DNA from 3 places in the Pararhizobium qamdonense genome. Region 3 is predicted to be linked to each of the others. Evidence: riboswitches for the same ligand, from Rfam matches in the RefSeq annotation. Region 3 holds a riboswitch; each other region holds the start of a gene.
What was found. A riboswitch is a leader RNA that binds a small molecule or an ion and turns the genes downstream of it on or off. The one in region 3 is predicted to bind cobalamin.
Positions count from the first base shown of each region.

Region 1: another riboswitch for cobalamin. It lies ahead of nrdH (glutaredoxin-like protein NrdH); the one in region 3 lies ahead of bluB (5,6-dimethylbenzimidazole synthase).
Region 2: another riboswitch for cobalamin. It lies ahead of PYR65_RS17895 (aromatic ring-hydroxylating oxygenase subunit alpha); the one in region 3 lies ahead of bluB (5,6-dimethylbenzimidazole synthase).

Region 1 covers NZ_CP119567.1:353,868-358,382, reverse strand. The annotation lists gene nrdF (class 1b ribonucleoside-diphosphate reductase subunit beta) at 1-155, opposite strand, end outside; gene nrdE (class 1b ribonucleoside-diphosphate reductase subunit alpha) at 339-2,465, opposite strand; gene nrdI (class Ib ribonucleoside-diphosphate reductase assembly flavoprotein NrdI) at 2,519-2,926, opposite strand; gene nrdH (glutaredoxin-like protein NrdH) at 2,966-3,187, opposite strand; cobalamin riboswitch at 3,469-3,691, opposite strand; gene metE (5-methyltetrahydropteroyltriglutamate--homocysteine S-methyltransferase) at 3,854-4,515, opposite strand, start outside.
Region 2 covers NZ_CP119566.1:3,641,373-3,645,887, forward strand. The annotation lists gene PYR65_RS17890 (hybrid-cluster NAD(P)-dependent oxidoreductase) at 1-830, opposite strand, end outside; gene PYR65_RS17895 (aromatic ring-hydroxylating oxygenase subunit alpha) at 832-2,082, opposite strand; cobalamin riboswitch at 2,209-2,406, opposite strand; gene PYR65_RS17900 (DUF6656 family protein) at 2,760-3,365, shown strand; gene PYR65_RS17905 (L-threonylcarbamoyladenylate synthase) at 3,475-4,449, shown strand; gene PYR65_RS17910 (FAD-binding oxidoreductase) at 4,454-4,515, shown strand, end outside.
Region 3 covers NZ_CP119566.1:2,511,242-2,515,756, reverse strand. The annotation lists gene PYR65_RS12100 (LuxR C-terminal-related transcriptional regulator) at 1-220, shown strand, start outside; gene PYR65_RS12095 (acyl-homoserine-lactone synthase) at 421-1,065, shown strand; gene PYR65_RS12090 (DUF2865 domain-containing protein) at 1,313-2,350, shown strand; gene bluB (5,6-dimethylbenzimidazole synthase) at 2,351-3,043, opposite strand; cobalamin riboswitch at 3,088-3,300, opposite strand; gene PYR65_RS12080 (SDR family oxidoreductase) at 3,345-4,166, opposite strand; gene PYR65_RS12075 (phytanoyl-CoA dioxygenase family protein) at 4,254-4,515, opposite strand, start outside.

The sequences.
Region 1 (4,515 bases), on a different replicon from region 3:
GTCGCCCAGGATGGAATATCGTTGGACAGCGGCACCTTCTCCGGCAGCCAGAAATTCCCGGTCAACCGGTTCCAGACCTCCAGATCCTTGTCGTCCTCGATGCGGTTCCAGTTGATGGCACGCACGCGCGAAACTGGTTTGATGGCGATGTTCATGGGAGATATCTTTCCTCAACAAAATCTGACAGGGCGCCTGGCCCCCTCACCCTGCCCTCTCCCCAAGGGGAGAGGGGGACCTCGCGCTCGCCGCACGTCTCTTCTCCCCATCGGGGAGAAGGTGCCGGCAGGCGGATGAGGGGGCTCCGGGCTCAGGCGTGACGAAAACGGTAGCGCCTCACATCACAAACTGCACGACACGCAGCCCTGCACTTCCGTGCCGGACAAGGCCATCTGCCTGAGGCGGATGTAATAGATCGTCTTGATGCCCTTCTTCCAGGCATAGATCTGCGCCTTGTTGATATCGCGCGTCGTTGCCGTGTCGCGGAAGAACAGGGTCAGCGACAGGCCCTGATCGACATGCTGGGTGGCCGCCGCATAGGTATCGATGATCTTTTCAGGGCCGATCTCATAGGCGTCCTGGTAATAGTCGAGATTGTCGTTGGTCATGAACGGCGCCGGGTAATAGACGCGGCCGATCTTGCCTTCCTTGCGGATCTCGATCTTAGAGACGATCGGATGGATCGAGGAAGTCGAGTGGTTGATATAGGAGATCGATCCCGTCGGCGGGACAGCCTGGAGGTTCTGGTTATAGAGGCCGGTCGCCATGACGGCGGACTTCAGCGCCAGCCAGTCTTCCTGCGTCGGGATGTGAATACCTGCGGTCTTAAACAGTTCGAGCACGCGCGCGGTCGCCGGTACCCATTCCTGTCCGGCATATTTGTCGAAATACTCGCCGGATGCGTATTTCGAATCCTCAAAACCCTTGAAGCTCGATCCCCGCTCGACGGCGATCCGGTTCGATGCCCGGATGGCATGGTAGGTCACCGTGTAGAAATACATGTTGGTGAAATCGACGCCCTCGTCGGAACCGTAATGGATGCGCTCGCGGGCGAGATAGCCATGCAGGTTCATCTGGCCAAGGCCGATCGCGTGGCTGTCGTCATTGCCTTTCTCGATCGAGGGCACCGACGAGATATGGCTCATGTCGGAAACGGCCGTCAGCGCCCGGATCGAGGTTTCGATCGTCTTGCCGAAATCGGAACTGTCCATTGCGGCTGCGATGTTCAGCGAACCGAGATTGCAGGAAATGTCCTTGCCCATATGCTTGTAGGACAGGTCTTCATTATAGTCGCTGGCCTCGCTCACCTGCAGGATTTCCGAGCAGAGATTACTCATGGTGATGCGGCCGGCAATCGGGTTTGCCCGGTTCACCGTGTCTTCGAACATGATGTAGGGATAGCCGCTCTCGAACTGGATTTCGGCCAGCACCTGGAAGAATTCGCGCGCCTTGATCTTCTTCTTGGAGATACGGGCATCATCCGCCATCTCGCGGTATTTCTCCGTCACCGAAATTTCGGTGAACGGCACGCCGTAGACGCGCTCCACGTCATAGGGCGAAAACAGGTACATATCCTCGTTGTTCTTTGCCAGTTCGAAGGTGATATCCGGCACGACGACGCCGAGCGAGAGCGTCTTGATGCGGATCTTCTCGTCGGCATTTTCGCGTTTCGTATCGAGGAAGCGCATGATGTCGGGATGATGGGCGTTCAGATAGACGGCCCCTGCCCCCTGGCGTGCGCCAAGCTGGTTGGCATAGGAGAAGCTGTCTTCGAGGAGCTTCATCACCGGAATGATACCCGACGACTGGTTCTCGATCTGCTTGATCGGCGCACCCGCCTCGCGGATATTGGTGAGCGACAGGGCGACGCCGCCGCCGCGCTTCGACAGCTGCAGCGCCGAATTGATGCCGCGGGCAATCGATTCCATATTGTCCTCAACGCGCAATAGGAAGCACGAAACGAGCTCGCCGCGCTGCTTCTTGCCGGCATTCAGGAAGGTCGGCGTCGCCGGCTGGAAGCGGCCGGAAATGATCTCGTCAACCATGTCGCGGGCCGTCGCTTCATTCCCTTGCGCCAGCGCCAGCGCCACCATGCAGATGCGGTCTTCGTACCGCTCGAGATAGCGTTTTCCATCAAAGGTTTTCAGCGTGTAGCTGGTGTAATACTTGAAGGCACCGAGAAAGGTCGGGAAGCGGAACTTCTTGGCATAGGCGTGATCGTAGAGGTCGCGCACGAAATTGAACGAATACTGGTCGAGAACCTCGCGCTCGTAATAGCCCTCGGTCACCAGGTAATCGAGCTTTTCCCGCAAGTTATGGAAGAACACGGTGTTCTGGTTGACGTGCTGCAGGAAATATTGCTTGGCAGCCAGCCGGTCCTTGTCGAGCTGGATCTTTCCTTCATCGTCATAAAGGTTCAGCATCGCGTTCAGCGCGTGGTAATCAATCGCGGTTTCCGTCGCCTTCAAGGGGCGTTCGCCAGCGGAATGAGCCAAAGTGTTGAGCGGTTTTGCGCTCCGCGTCAAAGTCTCTGAGACGTCCAAAATCGTTCCAATCCATTGATGACATTGGCGACGTCCTCGTCCGTACCCAGAAGCTCGAACCTGTAGAGGTACGGCACCCGGCATTTTTCCGAGATGACATTGCCCGCGAGACCGAATGTCTCGCCGAAATTGCTGTTACCGGCGGCGATCACGCCCCGGATGAGGGACCGGTTGTCCGCATCGTTGAGAAAGCGGATCACCTGCTTTGGAACCGCGCCCTTGCCGTCATCGCCGCAATAGGTTGGCAGGATGAGAACGAAGGGTTCGCGCACATCCGGCGTTTCCACGCCGTTGCTGACGGGAATGCGGATGGATTTCAAATTCAGCTTGGCGACAAAGCGATGGGTGTTTTCCGATAGGCTGGAATAATAGACGATCAGGCCCATCGCTTGTCCATTCGTGTTCAGGCCACGCTCAGGCCGTACTCAAGAAAGCGCGCTGATCTTGTCCGGCCGGAACCCAGCCCAATGATCCTGCCCCGCGATCACCACCGGCACCTGCTGGTAACCGAGGCCGATCACCTTTGCGAAGGCGTACTCGTCCTTGGAAATATCGACGACCTGATAGTCGATGCCTTTGCGATCGAGCGCGCGATAGGTCGCGGTGCACTGGACGCAGGAAGGCTTGCTGTAAACGGTGATATCCATGATGGTCCTCGTGGGTCTTGTGATCGTGGGTCTGTGATGTTGCCGGCAGGCGAAAGGCTCCGAGCCGCTGCACGCGGGTCCGATCGCTGTTGTTCATTTCCGATATTTGCGAGGGGTTAGGCCTGCGCCGCCGATCGCGATTCCGCGTCTGTTGGTCTGCGAATTCGATTGACTGACATGCCTTCACCCCGAAGCCTTGTTTGGCGGGCATCGGACGAACGCGAGCACAAAGCGGACTCATTCCGCCACATATCACGCGACCTTCCGGGCACCCCGCCCGTGGACGTTTTCGCTCAATGGCAGGTCTCCTGGCTTACGGGTCGTTGCGTCCATTCCGCCTTCCCGAAGCCTGATGCTTCAGTGACTTGAAATGAAACAGACGCTCGCCGCTGACAGTTGCGGGGGCAGCTTCGGCTTTGCCGGAGCTTGAAAGCCCTGGCGCACCGTATTCCCTCTTAGCCTCCTCACCCTTCGATTCGGAGGACCGTTGAACACTAGATATAGTATACGACGGGAAAATGACGTCAATGTGTAGACGCCGGATTCAGGGCCTGCGCCACATTATTTTTGCTGCGTTGTGGATAATGGGGAATTAATGCCGGAGATCGATGAGGCGGGACTGCGCCGGGAAATCTCCCGGCGCCGTCTGTTGTTTTGCGGCTGGCGTCATGAATTGACCGCGCGGCCCCGCTCCAGGCTGGCACGCAGCCGGATGGCTGCGGCAACCATGTTGACCAGCGCCGGCTTGACCTCTTCCCATTTGCGCGTCTTCAGGCCGCAATCCGGATTGACCCAGATCTGTCCTGCGACCAGTCCCTCGCTCGCCTTGTCCAGAAGCTCGACCATTTCCTCGACAGCGGGTACCCGCGGCGAGTGGATATCGTAGACACCCGGCCCGATTTCGTTCGGGTAGCCACGGCCGGTGAAGGCCGACAGAAGTTCCATCTTCGACCGCGACGTCTCGATGGAAATCACGTCGGCATCCATGGCGGCGATTGCCGGCATGATGTCGTTGAACTCCGAGTAGCACATATGCGTATGGATCTGCGTCTCGTCGGAAACGCCGGTCGAGCAAAGGTGGAAGCTTTCGACCGCCCAGTCGAGATAGGCTTTCCAGTCCGCCCGTCGCAGCGGCAGTCCTTCGCGCAAGGCCGCCTCGTCGATCTGGATCATCGCCGCGCCCGCCTCGGCAAGGTCATGAACCTCGTCGCGGATGGCCAGCGCAATCTGCTTGCAGACGGTGCTGCGCGGAAGATCGTCGCGGACGAACGACCAGTTAAGGATCGTCACCGGTCCGGTCAGCATGCCCTTGACGGTCTTTGCCGTCA
Region 2 (4,515 bases), 1.1 Mb from region 3:
GCATCCGCTTCGCCGGCACCGGCGCGGATGGCAAGCTCTGCCGGATCCGGCGCATTAGCCGGCTGAAAGCTTTCCTCGTGATAGCGGTTCATGTCGAAACCGACGCTTTCCAGCATGGATTTGACGCCGCGCATGAACGGTTCGGGGCCGCAGCAGAACACGGTGCGCTCGCGGAAATCCGGCGCCAAGAGCGCCAGCTTCGATGTCTCGATGCGGCCACGCAGCCCGTGCCAGCTGTGGCGCGGCGCATGCGTCTCGACGATGAAGCCGAGATTGAGATTGGGCATGTTGCGAGAGATGTTTTCCAGCTCGTCGCGGAACAGCAGATCGTCGGGCTGGCGGGCGCAAGACAGGAACGAAACGTCCGTCTGCGGAGCGCAATCGGCCATCCAGCGGGTCATCGACATCATCGGCGTGATGCCGGAACCCGCCGAGATGAACAGGTATTTTTCGCCGGGATGGCGCACGAAGGAGAAATCGCCGAGCGGGCCGAATGCCTTCAGCTTCATGCCCGGCTTCAGGTTTTCAAACATCCAGCGCGTGCCGATGCTGGATGCCTGGGCCTTGACGGTCACGGCGATGGAAAACGGCCGTGACGGGGTCGAGGACAGCGTGTAGGTGCGCATCACCGGATCATCCGGCGCTACCGGCAGTTCAAGCGTGACGAACTGGCCCGGCAGATAGCGGAACCAGCTGTCCTTGTCGGCCTTGAAGCCGAACGTCATCACATCCGGCCCTTCGGCGGTGACGGAAATGCATTCCAGCAGTTGCTGGCGGTCGTTGAACGGCTGCAACTCGTCGAAGTGCCGGAAGGATGAAGCAATCGTCATGTCAGGCGACCCGGACCAGAGGGGTGGAGATGGACTTGCCCTTCAGGCGCTCGGCCATGAAGTTGGTGTACCACTCGACGAACTGCATCACGCCGCCTTCATGCTCCGGCGAATAGGGGCCGGGCTGATAGGCGGGCGAGCGGATGCCGAACGCGTTTTCCTCGACGATCTGGCGGTCCTGGTCGTTGGTCTCGGTCCAGACATGCGTCAGTTCGTCGATCGTATAGTCAACGCCTTCGACGGCATCCTTGTGCACCAGCCATTTGGTGGTGACCTGGGTGAGTTCGGGGCCAAGCGGCAGGACGCGGAAAGTGATGGCGTGGTCGGCCAGCACATGGTTCCAGGTGCTTGGATAATGGAACAGGAGCAGCGTGCCGATCTGGCTCTGATTGACATCATCAGACAGCTGGCGCTTGACGGCGCGTTTGCCGGACATGGTGTAGCTTTCGGCGCCTTCGATCAGCGGCATGCGGGCAACGCGGAACTGGCCGGTGTGATCGATCTTGAATTCGCTCGGCAGGCCGGAGGCTTCGCAATGGGCCCAATGGGCGGCGATGACCGGATCATCCTTGGCACCCTGCACGCCGGTGGCGGTCGGGGCTTCCGGATAGGTGCGGCAAAGCTCGGGGTGGTTTGCCGCGCAATGATAGCATTCGCGGTTGTTTTCCCAGACGAGCTTCCAGTTGCCCTTTTCGATGATCGTGCTTTCGAAGGCGACCTTGGTATCCTTCAGATTGTGCGGCGTCAGATAGGACGAGACCATGTCGCGCACCGGCTGGAAATCCATCGCCTCGTCAGCCAGGCAGATGAAGATGTAGCCGCCGATGGTTTCGCAATGGATCGGCTTCAGGCCGTGCTGGTTCTTGTCGAAATCCTCGCCCATCTGGCGGGCAAACAGAAGCTTGCCGTCCAGCTCATAGGTCCACTGGTGATAGGGACAGACAAGCTTGGCGGACGAACCCTTGGCACCGGCGCAGACGCGCGAGCCGCGGTGGCGGCAGGAATTGTGGAGCGCGCGCACGGTGCCCGTACGGTCGCGGACGATGACAACAGGGTATTCGCCGACCTGCACGGTGACATAATTGCCGGATTTCGGGATTTCGCAGTCATGGCCGATGAACAGCCAGTCCTTGTACCAGATCTCCTCCATATCGAGCCTGTAGAGATCCGGATCGGTATAGAAGGCCTGTTCGAGACTGTGGGTGTCCCGGCGGTTCGTCAATTTGCGGAGGACTTCACTGCGGAGATCCATGGTCATTTCCCTTGTGCTCGCCAACGTTCTTTTGAAGGTTGCCGCAGGCAGGAAAGGAACCGCCGCCGCGCCGGGAGAGCGCGTGGATATAGTGGTTCTCCTTCCGGCTGCCCGCCGCAACCCAGATATCAATTTCATCACAAGGCTGGTTTCCGGGCTCTGGAGCTGTCCTTGCGGACGATCCCGGCGCCTTCCCGGATTTCTCCAGTGGCCTTTTGCCGAGGTTTCGCTCCACCACCGTTGCGGGGGCAGCGCCGGATTTCGACCGGCTTCCCAATTCTCCGCCCTCCCTATAAAGGCGGCACCTTGAGTGTCTTCATCTAATCCTCACGCCCACGAAAACAGCCGCCGATTAACGACATCCGATTCCAGAATGACGACACGCAACAGATTGCGCGGCGGCAAAGCTCGCCTGTCTATTTTATAAGCATAAACAAGGCGATCTGCCGGATTTGGATCAAAATCCGGGTTTTCCGCACAACGCTTCGGCAATCGGCCAGGATACGGCCTCTTTGCGACATCGCCCGCCACACATACGCGCCTTGCCATGTGCCGGTTTCGCCACGAAAGATTGATGCGCCGAAAGACTGCATTAACCATAACCGGGTAACCTCGTCGCATTCGCGATTAGCCCCGCAATGCGCGCCACGCATTCCACCGCAGTCTGGTAGAGGCCGATGTCAAACTTGAGATATTTCGATGCCGCCAAGGTCAAGGAGCCGGCCCCCTCGCCGAAGGCGGCGATCTATACCGAATTCCTGCGCACCGGGCGGATCAACCGGAACCATCAGCAATGGAGCGCGGCCGAAAAACGTTACCTCACCCATCAGGAAGTGGCTGTGCGCACCGGCAAGAAGCTCGAGGCTGCCGGCACGGTCACGCATGACCGGATCAACGGTTTCCATCGTTCGATCCGCTTTCCGAAACTGCTGTTTCACCGCACGCTCGCCGATAGCCCGCATCTCGGCTATTGCCATGTCACCGCCGCCAGAACCCGGTTTGCCAAGTTCGAGGATGTGCGCTGGTCGTTCTATATCGCCAATTTCTTCTCCGATATCGGCGACGACCAGCATTTCTTCGAGAAGATCAAGCTCGGCTATTCGCGGATGTATTTCGCCGTCGCAACCGAGATGGATGCCGAGGCCGGCAAGCTGACCGTCAATCGCGCCGTGCATGACAACGGGCTGCTGTTTCGCACCCGCGACCCCAAGGAAGCGCTGAAGAACGTGCTTTTGCTCGGCGCCCGCAATGCCGAGCTTCGCAAGATCATCGGCAGCCTCTGACCGCATCAACCTTCGAATGCGCTTGGCAATACCCGGCCTTGCGCTGTAAGGAAACGCCATCGCGCCTGCCTGTCTTTCGTAAGAGGGCGCATTGACGTTTGGAAGCTTGATGGCCCTGATCATAGACACGCGGACCGAGCCGGACCGAGCCCTGACGATCGCCTGCGAGACGCTTCGCGAAGGCCTGCCGGTGGCGATCCCGACCGAGACGGTCTATGGGCTGGCGGCGGACGCCACCAATCCCGATGCCATCAGCCGCATCTATGAAATGAAGGGCCGCCCGCGCTTCAATCCGCTGATCTGCCATGTCTCGGATTTCGCGATGGCCGAGGCCTATGTCAGCTTCGATCCGCTGTCGCGGCAACTGGCCGAAGCCTTCTGGCCCGGACCGCTGACCCTGATCCTGCCGTTAAAGCCAAACAGCGGCGTACACCCGCTGGCCTCGGCCGGTCTCGACACGCTGGGCATCCGCATGCCGGACGGATTTTCCCGGCAGGTGATTGCCCGGTTCGGCAAACCCTTGGCAGCGCCCAGCGCTAACACATCCGGCAAAATCAGCCCGACCAGCGCTGCGCATGTCGAGACCGATCTTGGCGGCAAGCTGGCGTTGATTCTCGACGCCGGCGCTGCCGAAATCGGCTTGGAATCGACCATCATCAAGGTGGACGGCGATGACATCCGGCTGCTGCGGCCCGGTGGCCTGGATGCCGCCGAGATCGAGGCACTGACCGGCAGGACCGTCACACGGCCGCAAACGGCGGGAGCCGTGATCGAGGCGCCGGGCATGCTGGCATCGCATTACGCGCCGGGTGCTGCCGTGCGGCTGAACGCTACGGATGTCAAAGCCGGTGAAGCGCTGATCAAATTTGGCGGCAAGCCCTTGGCCGGCGAGGAAAACGCCGTTGTCATCCTCGACCTCAGCCCATCGGGAAACCTGCGCGAAGCGGCTGCCAACCTGTTTGCCTTCATGAAACGGGCCGATGCGTCCGGCGCCAAGACCATTGCCTTTGGCATGATCCCCAGCGAGGGCCTCGGCGAGGCCATCCTCGACCGCATCGAACGCGCTGCCGCACCACGGGAATGAGCCTATGACCAACACCCTGCCCTCCGCCGATCTGATCGTCCGCTTTACCGCCATCGTCGGCGCCGC
Region 3 (4,515 bases):
GCCGGCCGAAGAATGCGCCAAGGCGTTAACCCACCGGGAAACCGAAGTGCTCGGTTGGGCCGCCGCCGGCAAGAGCTACTGGGAAATCGCCACCATCCTTGGCATTTCGGAGCGCACCGTCCGCTTCTTCATGACCAATGCCCGGCGAAAGCTGAACGTCGTCTCCAACAGCCAGGCCGTCGCCCAGGCCGTCCGGCGCGATCTCATCCCCACTTTCTGACATCGTCTGCAAGGGTTCGTCGTTCGCCCGAAGCCCTTTCATCCCCCTGTTGTCCTTGTTCTCCTGATCGGAGGTCCTTTCGGACCTCCGATCAGGAGAAACGCATTGGCGTGCATTGGAAACCTGTCACTACCGACAGTTATGCCAACCCATAAAATTTGACAGCATTTGCTCCTGAACCATCAACACAGGAGCAAAAAATGATCAGGATTTTCAACCGCAACACCGGCAAGCAGAATCCCGGCGATCTCGACGCCATGTTCCGGCTGCGCAAGCGCGTCTTTCACGACCTGCTGAAATGGGACGTTTCGCTGCGTGGCGATTGGGAAATCGATCACTACGACGACGCCAATCCGCTCTATGTCATGTCCTATTCCGACCAGACGGGCCGTCTGCGCGGCGCGTTGCGGCTGCTGCCGACGCTCGGGCCGAACATGCTGGATGATACGTTTCCGATCCTGCTCGGCGACAATCCGCAGGTGCGCAGCGCCTCCATCTGGGAATCCAGCCGCTTCTGCATCGATCCGGCCATCTCGCAGGATCGCGGCTCTAACCAGGTGACGATCGCAGCGGCGGAACTGATGTGCGGCGTCGGAGAGCTCGGCCTGTCCTCCGGCCTCAGCCATATCGTCACCGTCACCGATGTCTTCCTGGAGCGCATGTTCCGGCGCATGGGCTGCCCCGGCGAGCGCATCGGCGAACCGCAGCGGATCGGCTCTGTATTTGCCGTTGCCGTTGCCTGGGAGGTCACAACCGGCCTTCTGGAGCAGATGAAAACTGTCGCCGAAATCGGCGGTTCGGTGCTGGAGCGGCCGATGTCGCTTGAAACCGCCCGGGCGGCATGACCAGATATCCGGGAGAGCCGCCGATTGTGGCTCTCCCGCCTCGCCCCGCATTTATCTCCCGCTTCCCGTTAACGCTGGCAACGAGACTGCGTTGCAGCAGCGCCGATTGACGCTATGATGGGCAAAAAGTCAGAGTGCGAGGATGTTCCTTCGCACCCGGCAGGGAGCCGGTATGCTCAGGCGAGAGAAACACGTGATTTTCCGTTCGATATCCACTGCGGCGCTGATCGCTCCGCTTCTTCTGGTCATGACGGCAAGCGCCAGCGCCTCGGCGGTCTGCGAACGGCTGAATGCCCGTCTTGCCAGCCTGCCGAGGATCGCCGCCTCCAATGCCAATGTGCGCGACTATACCGGCGCAATCTCCCGCCAGAATCTCGACCTGCGTCAGGCGCGCAGCGATCTCAGGCGGATGGGCTGCAGTTCGGGCAGCGTCATCATTGTCGGCGGTCCGAATGAAGACGCCTGCGATAGCCTGAGCGCTGAAATCTCGCAGATGGAAATGGATCTTCAAACGCTGAAGGCCCGCCGTCAAAGCCTGGTGACGGGAAGCGACAGCGATGTCATCCGCCGCCGCATCGAGGCCGCCCTTGCCGTCAATCGCTGCTTTGACGATCAGGACGATGTTCTGGAAGCCGCCATTGAAGAGCCGGAAGCCCACCGCAATATCCTAAACGGCCTGCCGCCGATCAGCGACGGTTACGATGACATGCGCGGCAGCGATACCGATTTCACCACGCCGCATGACAACTTCGGCCCCGGCGCCACCGGCAGCTTTAGGACGCTCTGCGTGCGCACCTGCGACGGCTCGTTCTTCCCGATTTCGTCCGATGCCTCACCCGCCGATTTCCAGCGCGATGCGGAAACCTGCCGGCAGCGGTGCCCGGGCGCAGAGACGGCGCTGTATTATCACGCGCTGACGACCGAAGAGACCGACCAGATGGTGTCGGCCGCCACCGGCGAGCCCTATGCCGACCTGCCCTCGGCATTTGCCTACAAGACCCGCGACCGCAGCCAGAACGGCCAGTGCGGCTGCCGTCCGCTGGGTCAAACCGCCATCCAGCAGAGCACGCCCGACAACGGCAAGGGCGTCGTCGATCTGCGCGCCACCAAGAAGACGCAGGACACTGAGGCAACGCAGGTGAAAAACACCGTTGCGGATCGGCCCTACAATCCGCAGGACAACAAGGTCCGCGTCGTCGGCCCCAGCTTCCTGCCATCGCAGGAAACCTCGATCGACCTCAGGCATCCCGCCGGCCCCGGCTACCAGCAGCAGCAGACCAACTGATCAGGTGCTGCGTGTGACGCCCCAGGCGTCCTGAAACACCAGATCCTCGAGCGGCAACCGCTGGCGCCAGCCTTTGACGGCCAGTTCCGGCTCGGCGTAAAGCGTATCGACATAGCCGAGGCACAGCCAGGCGATGATCTCGATGGAATCGGGAATGCCGAGCACGTCCTTGATATCGCGCTCGTGGAAGATGCTGACCCAGCCGACCCCAACACCTTCCGCCCGCGCAGCCAGCCATAGGTTCTGGACGGCGCAGACGGTCGAAAACGCATCCATGCGCGGATTGTGCGTGCGCCCCAGAACCACCTTTCCTGCCCGGGATGGATCACAGGTCACGCAGATGCTGACCGGCGCCTTGCGGATGCCTTCGAGCTTCAACGACCGGTATGTGTCACGCGCCGCACCCTCAAACATCAGCGCCGCTTCCTCGTTGGCCCGCTGGAAAGCGTCGAACACCCGTTCGCGGCGGCCCTCGTCGCGCACCACGATGAAGTTCCAGGGCTGCATGAAGCCGACGGATGGTGCGCTATGGGCAGCGGCCAGCAGCCGCGCGATCACCTCATCCGGCAAAGGCTGCGGCAGGAACTGGTCGCGCACGTCGCGGCGGGTTTCGATGGCGCGGTAGACGGCGGCGCGCTCGTCCTGTGAAAAAGCATCCGCCTTCACAAGGCGGTCTTGCGGTTCAGTTTCCATCGTTTGATCCCCAACAATGCGAAACCTCCCGCCGTCCGCGCGGGGCTGGTCTATCTCGTCAGGCCGGTCTTCTGACTGCGGATCAACCGGCTTTGCAACCTTCCCGGATCGCTTGAAGATCCAGTGGCAGAACGCTGAAATGATTCAGACATTCATGAAATACAAAACCGTCCCCATCACAGCGTTGGGCACGTCCCGGATTTTCACCGGCTTCCCGATTCTCCCGCTTGCGCGGGCACCTGAGCAAGACCGATATGGGCATGGCGGGCCGCCAAATGCAAGACGGCCCACCCTGATCCCGTCAGATGGCGGCAACCGGATGCGGCGAGCCGTCATAGGCACCCCAGATCGACTGGTCAAAGCAGATCACCGAGCCGGTCATCAGGCCGGATTCACCAGATGACAGATAGGCGCAGGCCCGCGCCACCTCGGCCGGATCGACCAGACGGCCAAACGGCTGGCTTGCCGCAGCCTTGTCCAGCCAGTCGCTGGCCGCGCCATGATATTCCCGCTGGATGCGATCCTCGCCTTCAGAGGCCATCCAGCCGATATTGAGGCCATTGACGCGGATCCGGTTGCGCAACACGGCATAGGCGGTGTTCTTGGTCAGCGTTTCCAAGGCGCCCTTGGAGGCGCAATAGGCTGCGATGAACGGCTGGCCGGCCTTGGCCGACATCGAGCCGATATTGACGATGGTGCCCTCGATCTTTTCCCGGCGCATCACGTTGATCGCCTCCTGCATCAGGAAGAACGGCGCGCGCACATTGACAGCAAACATCCGGTCGAACAGGTCCGGGCTTGTATCGAGGATCGTGCCGCGATCGGTGATCGCCGCCGCATTGACCAGCGCATCGACGCGGCCAAACGCACTGTCGCAGGCAGCCACAACCTTGCGCGCATCCTCCACCTGTTCGAGATCGGCCTGCACGTAGACGACCTTGGTACCGGTCGCCTTGCCGATCTCTTCGGCCTTGGCCTCGCCCTTCACGGCATTGCGGCCGCAGATGACGATGCCAGCCGCACCGCGCTCGGCAAACAGCGTCGCGATCGTCGCCCCCAGCCCTTGCGTCCCCCCGGTCACGATCGCGATCTTGCCGTCCAGACGGCCATGGTCATTGCTCATCCTATTTCCTCCGTTTCGATGTCGCTGATGTCAAAAAACTCCCGCCCGGCATCCGGGCAGGAGTTCAAATTGCAAGATGTGGTGGCGCTAACTGAGCTTCTTCTCCGACTGCGCCGCAAGTGCGGCCGTAAACTGAGCCTCCTCCCAGTTGCTTGACAGCGCCTCATGCATCAACTGCGCCTGCGTCTTCGGCGCAAGCCCGCCGACCGGCGGATCGCGGTCGAGATTGGTCGGGAAGGAATAGCCCTCGGCGCAGGAGGCAATGGCGCACGCCGCTTGCGCTGCGGACAGCCGGCCGTCCGCAAGCATTGCCTTCAAGGCAGGATAAAGAACGCCGCTCATGCGCTCC